Regions from separate parts of the Thermorhabdus hydrogeniformans genome, predicted to be linked through region 1. Evidence: riboswitches for the same ligand, from Rfam matches in the RefSeq annotation. Region 1 holds a riboswitch; each other region holds the start of a gene.
The links. A riboswitch is a leader RNA that binds a small molecule or an ion and turns the genes downstream of it on or off. The one in region 1 is predicted to bind cyclic di-GMP.
Positions count from the first base shown of each region.

Region 1 (3,271 bases):
CTTGTTTGACGGTATAAAACATATATATTTTATCGATCCTGATACAGGCACTATTATATCGGATAAAAAAGAAGAACAGTAACGAAAAAATTTATTTATTTAACAAACATTTTTTCCACATAATATAGGTGTAAAAATCAGGGTAAAGATACACATTCGAAATTACCGAAACAAAAAAGAAGAATTTACAAAAAATATTATTTGTAAGGAAATTGTATTTGAGATTGCGTAATTACTCCAAGGGATTTGCGCAGACCATCTAGCCGCAGCCAGGCCGTCTGGTTTCCCGGGATATATCCTTTTCTCTTGGGAAGTTGAACATGCTGTCGCTTAATATGTGCCAGCTCCCCATGGCCGACGTGGTCACCAGCAGGCCGTTGAGAAAAATAAGCGGAATGTTTATGATGCTGAACTCATGCCGGGCAATGCTGGTAATCATTACAATTGATTGTGCAACGAGAAATACAAGCCATCGGGTCCGGATCAGCTTGAAGCATCCGGATTCTTTAAGAAATTCCACCACCATCACGGTGGCGGTAACGGCGCCGGTTAAGGTACCGAGAGAGGAGTAAGTGAACTGGTCCTGCACGGGATTTCACCTCACTTTTAAACGGATTAATTCAGCCGCCGGGTCTGTATATTAAGATAAATCAAATTGAGATAAATGTTTTTTCAGCTTTTTCAGAGCCCTATTCTTTATCACGCTAACTGCCGGCTGGGATATTCCCAAATTTTCGGCAACCTCCTTTTCCGTCAAATCTTCAAACACCGTAGCTTTTATTACCTTTTGCTGGCGCGGCGTCAGGAGCGACAGAATTTCCAGAATAAAAATCCGGTCTTCGGCTTCGGCCAGCGTATCGGTTTTATCCGCAATCGTATCGATTAGTTCCACTATCTCATTTCCGGCATCATCGTTAATCTTTTGATTTAAAATAAACAATTCGTGCTCCCGCAGATGTTTTTGTTTTCTGACCAGGCGGTTCGCCTCATGACGCAATCCGGTCAAAAGCCATGCCGTAATCCTGATTTCCTCGAGATCAGGCTCAATGACATCCTGGATGTGAGCCCATGTTTTCACCTCCCCCTCTTTGTTTACCGGGCAAGTCCTCTATATATAAAAGAGTTAATAAGGGTCGATTTTTATAACCTCCCTGTCAGTTTTTTTTAAAAAATTTTTTACCCCCATTATTCCTGATATACCGGCTTAGTTCGTCTCTTCCCCAGGTCGTGTTTGGCCTGTAGTTTTTTATAGCGTTCAATATCCATTCCGTCAGGTCCGCTCCCGCGTCTTCATCCCCCAGGCGGCGTGTGTATTTTTTTACAATAGCCTTAAACCGGTCAACCACCTGGTGGGCGGCCTCCTCGTCGCCGTTTTTCGCCCTGCGTATCAAATCCTTCAGTTTTGGTCTGTTATGCAACCTAAAGCCCCCCTTTTCCAATGAAAATGGTTCACAAAAAACCCGTTCTAAGGCTCCGGCGCGTTTTTATATCGTTTGGTGAAGTGACAAAAAAACCCGCTCTCGAAAGAAAGCAGGCTTATCCATCAGATTCAGCGGCAGCCAGGCTGTCATAGCGCAACAGCGCCTTAGACCCTATGGTTTTGCGCCCCCACCTTTCGATGAGTTTGCCGTTATCACCGAGTTTTTTCTTTTTCCACTGTTTATTTATTCCACATATTACTTAAATTTCCTGCTTACCCGGTCCAACTGGCGCTTTTCAGGGGCTAACCGGCGGAATTTCGGTTATAAACGGCCAAAAAACCGCTACGCCGTTCATACCCAAAAAACCGCCAGTTGTACCGGAAAATCCGCCAGTTGTTCTTATGGGGGAGGAAATTCAAAAAAGAAGACGTCAAAGAAATTACACAAAAAGCCATACAAATTTAGAAACCCTTGACAGATTATGGGAGGAATTTAGAATGCTAAATGTGTTCAAGTATGCCGAAGAAAGAGGGAAACAGGAAGGCTTTCTTGAAGCATTAAATAAACACAGCCGCGCAAAAAACTCGGCTTTTTTTAGTGTGCCGCGTGCCCAGCAAAGCCGCAATTTGCTTGCCGGTGAAAGTCCGGTACCGGTAGCCGCCAAGGGGCCGGTTAGCTTCAGGGCTGGTTGTGTCAGAAATGATACGGTCAAAGCGCCCTGAATATGCAAGACTTCAGACCGTAACATAAAGTGAACTCTGCAGCGCTGTTAGAAAACCCATATGGGAGAACAGAGGATGGCGAGCCTCTGGCGTATGGGCGAAGCCCATGGAATGTGTGAAGAACTTGGATGCAACACAGAGGAATCCTCCGGCGTAGGGGAGACGGTATGAAGTTACAGTAGATTGCGGAACTGGGGAGGCCCTACCCTGCACGGGAAACCGTAAAGAGAAAGCATATAAGCCAAAAGGGTGAAGTTGCTATTCTGTAGGGAGGGAGTCTGAGGGGGAAGCAGAACCAGAAGATTTCATGCACTATACGACAAGCTTTGGAGAAAAGACATACTATGGAAAGCGTGGTTCAACGTAAAAGAGAATGCCGGAAGTGCCGGTATCGATGGCCAAACCATTGCCAAGATAGAAGAAATAGGAGTAGAAACAGTACTAAACGAAATAGCCGAAAACCTAGACAACATAAATCACGATAAACTTATGAAACTGGTCGAGATGGCTGAAAGCAGGCATCATGATAGGAGGAGAATTCAAAGAAAGTGAACTTGGGAGTCCCAATGAAAAGACAAGGATAGTATCAATGTGGGAGGGCAAGAATGGCTTCGATTTCCTTGGGTACCATAACAGGATGGTAAAATGTAAAAGACTGGATGGCCGGGAATATTATTATCCAGACACTTAACAGGAAAATCACCGGATGGCGTAACTATTACCACCGCTCAAGATGGGATAAACTATGGCAATTAGACAAATACATCCATACTAAACTTGCTGTATGGTATAACGAAAAGAGGCACCGCAGGAAAAGAAGAGATTTCCTGAAACTATGTGCACTTTTCAAAAACATGGGACTAAAACTTCTATCTGCATAGTTCGAATGCTGAAGGAAGAAGAATATTGGAAAGCCGTATGAGGGAGAACCTCACGTACGGTTTGATGAGGAGGGGCTGGGAGCTCCAGCCCTTCACTCTAACGGCATGGGCGAGCTTCGGCGGCGAAAATATACATGTGGCTGTCAGCAGCGACCGTTAGCCGATGGGGCTATTTTCCGCCGTTCAGACGCGATTTTCCGCCAGTTGGACCGGAAAAACCGCCAGTTGGACAAAGATGGAAGGAAAT
Region 1 is NZ_JBJYKD010000056.1:2,096-5,366, forward strand. Features, by position in the region: gene ACKX14_RS15205 (stalk domain-containing protein) at 1-82, shown strand, start outside; gene ACKX14_RS15210 (hypothetical protein) at 260-589, opposite strand; gene ACKX14_RS15215 (sigma-70 family RNA polymerase sigma factor) at 641-1,078, opposite strand; gene ACKX14_RS15220 (helix-turn-helix domain-containing protein) at 1,155-1,418, opposite strand; cyclic di-GMP riboswitch class I at 1,552-1,639, opposite strand; gene ACKX14_RS15225 (hypothetical protein) at 1,919-2,143, shown strand; partial or broken gene ACKX14_RS15230 (group II intron reverse transcriptase/maturase) at 2,432-2,608, shown strand; gene ACKX14_RS15235 (group II intron maturase-specific domain-containing protein) at 2,803-3,024, shown strand.

Region 2 (3,271 bases), on a different contig from region 1:
AAAGAGAGCGGAAGAAACGGGGATCATCTTCATAGACGAAATAGACAAAATAGCGGGTAAGGAAAGTTACGGTCCGGATGTTTCAAGAGAAGGTGTCCAGCGGGATATCCTTCCAATTGTGGAAGGATGTACGGTGGTGACCAAATACGGACCAGTAAAGACAGACCATATATTGTTTATAGCTGCGGGTGCATTCCATATTTCTAAGCCTTCCGACCTCATACCGGAATTGCAGGGCAGATTTCCCATCCGTGTAGAACTGAAGAGCCTGACTGAAGAGGATTTAAAGAAGATTTTAATAGAACCTAAAAATTCTCTAATTAAACAATATACTGCATTGATCGAAACAGAAGGTATAAAAATCCATTTTACAGACGATGCTATTGATGAAATCGTAAAAGTGGCAACATATGTCAACCAGCAGTCGGAAAACATCGGTGCCAGAAGGCTTCATACAGTGATGGAAAAATTGCTGGAAGATATTTCTTTTAACGCTCCGGAATTAAAATTAACCCAGAGCGAAATAACCATTGACAGAAATTTTGTCAGTGAAAAACTGAAACATATAATCAAAGATAAAGACCTAAGTATGTATATTTTGTAAATTATAATAAATTACCAAAAGGAGGAAAAACAATGAGTGAAAGTCTACTGGAAAAAACAAGGAGAATCAACAAATTGCTGCAGAGATCCGCGGGTTACCCCGTAGATTTCAATGAAGTTTGCAAAACCCTTGGAGAGGTGTTATCCGCCAATGCCTACGTGGCGAGCCGCAAAGGAAAGGTCCTGGGCTATTATCTGATGGAAGATTATGACTGTGATGCGGTCCAGGAAGAGGTTTTGCAGGAGAAGATGTTTCCCAAAGAGTACAACGACAAGCTTCTGGAAATCCATGAGACCAGATCCAATTTGCCCCATGAAACTCTGGAGTGCGTTTTTGATAATGACACCAAATGCACCCATCCGGAGAAATTGACAACCATTGTGCCAATAAACGGCGGGGGCGAGAGATTGGGGACGCTGGTGCTGGCCAGATTCGGAGAAAAATTCACCGACGAAGATCTGGTGCTGGCCGAATACAGCGCCACCGTGGTGGGAATGGAAATATTGAGATCAAAGAGCGAAGAAATAGAAGAAGAAGCCCGTAAAAAAGCCGTCGTACAGCTGGCCATCGGAACACTGTCTTTTTCTGAGCTGGAAGCGGTGGAACATATTTTTGAGGAACTGGACGGCAACGAAGGGTTATTGGTGGCCAGCAAGATAGCCGACAGAGTTGGAATCACCAGGTCGGTCATCGTCAATGCCCTACGGAAATTTGAAAGCGCGGGGGTTATTGAATCGCGTTCTCTTGGCATGAAGGGAACGTATATAAAGATTTTAAACGATAAGCTCCTGGAAGAGCTCAAAAAAGTAAGGGCTTAAAAATGCGTGAAGAATTTCACGCATTTTTTTTATTAACAAGGAGGATTTTATCGATTTTTGTCTAAAATGTATATTAGCCAAATTAATAAATTATCCCTAAAAAGGCAAACTTTACCGAAAGGAAAGGTCGCAAAGCCGTGGGGCTAAGGCGCGCGTAAAGCGCTATGCCGGCTAGGCTGCTGAAAGGATAGAAAAGGGGATTCTATCTTTTTGCAGGATAGATTTTTTTTATAAAATCACCATAATATTATTTATCAAAAAAGGAATTTCCATTTTTTTGGCGAATTTAGTAATAATACGCAAACAAGGTAAAAAAAAGTCGAAAAAAAGAAGGTGATTTATATATGAACTTATTCGGAGATATTTCATTGATGGAAAGATTGCTGGATGCAAAATGGCTTCGAAACCAAGTGCTTGCCAACAACATAGCCAATGCGGATACGCCTGGGTTTAAGAGGTCTGACGTTTATTTTGAAGAATACCTAAGGCAGGCTATAAAGGATAAAACTGATGGAAGAAATCTTGATTTAAAGACGACCAATCCGAGACATATTGCAAAAATCAATTCTCTAGATAATTTGGAGCCAGAGGTTATAAGACAAGACGAAACCACGTTTAGAAACGATCAGAACAATGTTGATATTGAAAAGGAAATGGTGGAACTGACAAAAAACGCCCTTTCATATAACCTTCTGGCGGATCAGATTCAGAGAAAGTTAAAATTGATGCAAACCGCTATTAACGAGGGGAGGAAGTAAATTGGGCTTGTTTGATTCTTTAGATATCAGCGCTTCCGGCCTCACCGCCCAAAGGCTCAGAATGGATGTCATATCAAACAACATAGCCAATGCAACTACCACACGAACCCCCGAAGGAGGACCTTATCGCAGAGAAAGGGTGATTTTCCAGGAAAGGAGAAATGAGTTTTCTTTTGAAGATATTCTGACAAGATCTATGGATGTGGGAAAAGGTGTCAGGGTTGTGGCTGTGGAAAAGGACCCTGCTCCCTTTAAACTTGTGTATGATCCAACTCATCCGGACGCGGACCAGAATGGGTACGTGAGGATGCCCAACGTCAATATAGTAACCGAAATGGTGGACATGATATCCGCCGCAAGAAGCTATGAAGCCAACGTGACGGCGATAAATACCGCAAAAAGCATGATAACAAAAGCCATGGAAATAGGAAAGGTATAAGGACAAGCAATAGGAGGGAGATGAGCCTTTGAACATTTCCAGGATCAACGAAACTACGCCAGGCGTCTTTGCAGGGGCTATAAAAGAACAGGGGCAGAAATCCTTTCAGGACGTTTTAAAAGAGGCCTTGGAATCGGCAAACACATTGCAGCAAAACTACGACCGGGCTTTGAATGAACTCATCCAAGGAAATGAAATAAACATACATGATGTAATAATTGCCGGCGAAAAGGCAAGGCTCTCTTTGGAACTCACTCTGCAGATACGGAATAAGGCGATTGAAGCATACCAGGAAATCATGAGAATGCAGGTATAGCGGGCGAAGGTGGAAGTAAATGGAGTTTATAAACAAGTTACGGCAGCAGGTGAGCGATTTCTGGCAGAGCAGAAATAGGGCGCAAAAGGTAAAGCTGTTGTTAAGCGCTTTTTTTGCAATCGCCGCAATAGGCTTTATAACTTATTTCGTGAGCAGGCCTGTGTACGCCCCGCTTTATACCAACCTGGATGTCAAAGATGCGGGAGAAATTATTAAAAAACTCGATGACATGAAAATCCCCTACAAAATCGAAGACGGTGGCAAGTCAATTCTCGTAGACCCCAAGCTTGTTTATAAAACGAGATTACAGCTGGCCCAAGAGGGTCTGCCCAAAGG
Region 2 is NZ_JBJYKD010000009.1:66,337-69,607, reverse strand. Features, by position in the region: gene hslU (ATP-dependent protease ATPase subunit HslU) at 1-604, shown strand, start outside; gene codY (GTP-sensing pleiotropic transcriptional regulator CodY) at 637-1,422, shown strand; cyclic di-GMP riboswitch class I at 1,516-1,606, shown strand; gene flgB (flagellar basal body rod protein FlgB) at 1,794-2,180, shown strand; gene flgC (flagellar basal body rod protein FlgC) at 2,182-2,619, shown strand; gene fliE (flagellar hook-basal body complex protein FliE) at 2,648-2,935, shown strand; gene fliF (flagellar basal-body MS-ring/collar protein FliF) at 2,955-3,271, shown strand, end outside.
Region 2: another riboswitch for cyclic di-GMP. It lies ahead of flgB (flagellar basal body rod protein FlgB); the one in region 1 lies ahead of ACKX14_RS15220 (helix-turn-helix domain-containing protein).

Region 3 (3,271 bases), on a different contig from region 1:
GCGTATGAAACCCACTTTTTTGCCTCGCTGCCAAAATACTTAATAACTGCTTCCTGTGATATAAAATTGGCGATGGCGCCGGCTATGAAAAGTGCGGGGATAAGGCATGTAAGAACATGAAGCCTCGCGTAATCCTGAAGCATATATAAGGATTCAAGTACTGCACCGGTAAATCTGTGGCTTGTAAGCGGCATATAATAGGCCGCCAGGAATACGCCTACAATTATAACAAATTTTTTCCAGGTCTGCATAATTTTCTCCCCTTTAAAATTTTAACTTTGCTCATGTGAAATCGCAGTATAAACCGATAATTATGAGTCTGTGAAAAATCCGATTTTAGCCGTAATATCCTCTTTAATGATGTTATCGACGCAGCGGAAAAAGTCCTGCACACATGGAATCCTTAGCTTATATAAAACCATAAGGCCCTCTTTACGGCTATCAATTATGCCGGCATTCTTTAATATGGACAAATGCTTTGAAACCGTAGGCTGATCAATCTGCAGCTCTTTCACAATTTCGCATACGCAAAGTTCTTCCGCCGACCCAAGAAGGTCCAGGATTTTGAGCCTTGTGGGGTGTGCAAGTGCTTTAAAAACGGATGACCTGACTTCGTAAATATCACGCGGCATCTGTATCATCTCCTCACCGGCAATAAATATTATGTTGGCTATATTCCTATATTAGCATATAGTTAGTACAGTGTCAATAATCCCGCATCGTCACCTGTCATTTATTAATTCATATATTTCTATTGCTTTTCGGTAATCCTCCCACGTGTTAACGTTAAAAAAATCATACGGGCCCGTTTTGCAGGGCAGATTTTTTATATCGACAAAATTGGTTTTAACCTGCCGGTACAGGCTCTGGACTTTAGCCGCGCCCGGGGAGTTCAGCAGCTTTTTAATTTGTTCGATACATGTCTTTCTGTACACGGAATGAAGAGGTTCCACGTAATTGTCCTTTCTGGGGCAGGTCACATCCCACCCTGCGCTTGATTTAATCAAGTATTTTATTAATTCCTCATTTAAAAAGGGCATATCGCAGGCACAAAAAAAACCCGCTTCACCCTTCATTTTTATTAATCCCGTATAAATCCCGCTCAATGGCCCTCGGCTTTCCGTTTCATCAGTATATATACTGAATTCCGGGTTTAAATCAAGCAGTTCTGCCGGGCTGTTTGCCACAATAAAAACCTCATCAAATATAGGCGCCAGTACGGAATATATTCTTTCAATAATGGTCAAACCCCCGATTTTCAGCAGTGCTTTGTTTTTTACTCCGATCCTTGAAGACTTACCCCCGCATAAAACAACCGCCGAGCAAGCCATTTTCTCCCGACACATATCAAAATTCAACCGCATGTTTTTGATAGATCTCCTTCTTTTCTTCAATACTCATCAGCCTGTCGATTAAGGCGGAAATGATGATTACCCCCGCCACATCTACGATCCATCGGGTAACGGCAAATTCGTAACCCAGGGCTGACATCTCAAAAAGGAACATCGGTATTTTAAGTGTAGACCATGCTCCAAGAAATATCAATATACAAGTGTAAAAAAAACGGCAGAATAACATTCCGCCGTTTTTAGAAAGGGAATTTATTTATTTTAAGGGGGGATTTGCCCATCCTGTGGTTCAAAAGGTGGTTCAAAAAGGAGCAGGATGGAAAACGGCCATTCTTACTGCCTGAAAAATTTCTCCTCTTTTTCTGTTATGTACTCTTTTTTAACATTTTTCCGGGTGTAAACACCGGAACCGCCCGTGCGGGAATCTGCATTTTTTTACCCGTCACCGGGTTTCTGCCGGTCCTCGCCGCACGTTCGCGCACTTTAAAAGTACCAAAATTTACTATTCTTACAATCTCTCTTTTACTCATGGCTTCCGAGACCACGTTTATAAACTCGTTAATGACTCTGGCGGTATCCTTTTGAGTCATACCGGCCTTCTCCGCCACGGCCGCCACAAGTTCGGCTTTGTTCATAACTCAGACCTCCTTTTCTTATCCAACTTACTTTTGCTCCGCTCAAATTTTTAGCGCCGCCGGCTCCAGAGCCGGCTCAAAGTATATCTTCTTCCGGCAGGAAGCGTGGCCGTTTTCCGGTTTCCAGGCATTTTAATTTTTTTGCACCTGCAATGTAAAATAAAAAACTTCCGTACCGCAAGGGCACAGAAGTACCTTTAAATTCGATACTTCGGCAGCCCGGCTGTCATAGCTTGCGCCTTAGACCCGTGGCTTTGCGTCCCTGTCTTTCGACAGGTTTGCCCTTTTCGGTATCCTCTCATTATATTTTTCTTTATTTTACCATTCGACATTAAAATGGAAAATCCTTCTTTTTTCGATAAAAATTTTAAAATTACACCAATATAAATTCAAGGTATCTTCCCTCGCGAATTTTTGGCGGGAGATGAACGGCAATTCTGTTGCAATATTTTATACGGCGCATTATACTAAAATCATGGAATGTGACAAAACCGGCAGAGGAAGAAGCTTAACTTTTTTAAGCGGCGGTGGATAAACAGCATTAGAAACTGGAGGACTGAAAAATGAGCGCCGATGAACGCAGGGCAAGGATCCTGGACCTTTTAAAGGCGGAAAAAAGGCCGCTATCCGGCGGCGAGCTTGCAAAGATGTTTGGGGTAACCCGTCAGATAATCGTGCAGGACATCGCCATCCTCAGGGCTTCGGGAAACGATATAATCGCCACATCCCGGGGATACATGGCGGCGGAACCCGTGCCCCTCATAGCAAAGAAGGTCGCCGTGAGGCACGGTGATGCCGAGACGAGAGACGAGCTCATGACATTTATAGAATGCGGTTGCAGAGTGCTGGACGTGATCGTGGAACATCCCCTGTACGGGGAACTTCACGGTATGCTCATGCTTAAAAACTCTTCCGATGTGGAAGAGTTTATGGAAAAGGTGAAAAGACACGGAGCCACCCTGCTTTCCAGGCTGACCGGAGGCGTGCACCTTCATACGGTGGAAGCTCTAAATGAAGACTCCATAAAAATGGCTGAAGATGTGCTCCGAAAAAAGGGTATCCTTTTAAAATAATTTTTTTATAAACTATTGACTATACAGGTGTATATGCAGTATAATTAAACCAAATCCCGGATATGATTTGGGTCTGCGGCGTACCGGCAGCCAGATCACATATCCTTGAAAGGAGCAACAGCCGTGAAGACAAAAAGCATGGTAACCGGAGCTCTTTTAACCGCCCTGTCTCTCGTCATCCCAATTGCGTTTGGCGGCTATCTCAGGATCTATA
Region 3 is NZ_JBJYKD010000022.1:36,640-39,910, forward strand. Features, by position in the region: gene ACKX14_RS10950 (permease) at 1-251, opposite strand, end outside; gene ACKX14_RS10955 (ArsR/SmtB family transcription factor) at 312-632, opposite strand; gene mobA (molybdenum cofactor guanylyltransferase) at 723-1,364, opposite strand; gene ACKX14_RS10965 (hypothetical protein) at 1,348-1,578, opposite strand; gene ACKX14_RS10970 (HU family DNA-binding protein) at 1,715-1,984, opposite strand; cyclic di-GMP riboswitch class I at 2,195-2,277, opposite strand; gene ACKX14_RS10975 (transcription repressor NadR) at 2,548-3,057, shown strand; gene ACKX14_RS10980 (ECF transporter S component) at 3,181-3,271, shown strand, end outside.
Region 3: another riboswitch for cyclic di-GMP. It lies ahead of ACKX14_RS10970 (HU family DNA-binding protein); the one in region 1 lies ahead of ACKX14_RS15220 (helix-turn-helix domain-containing protein).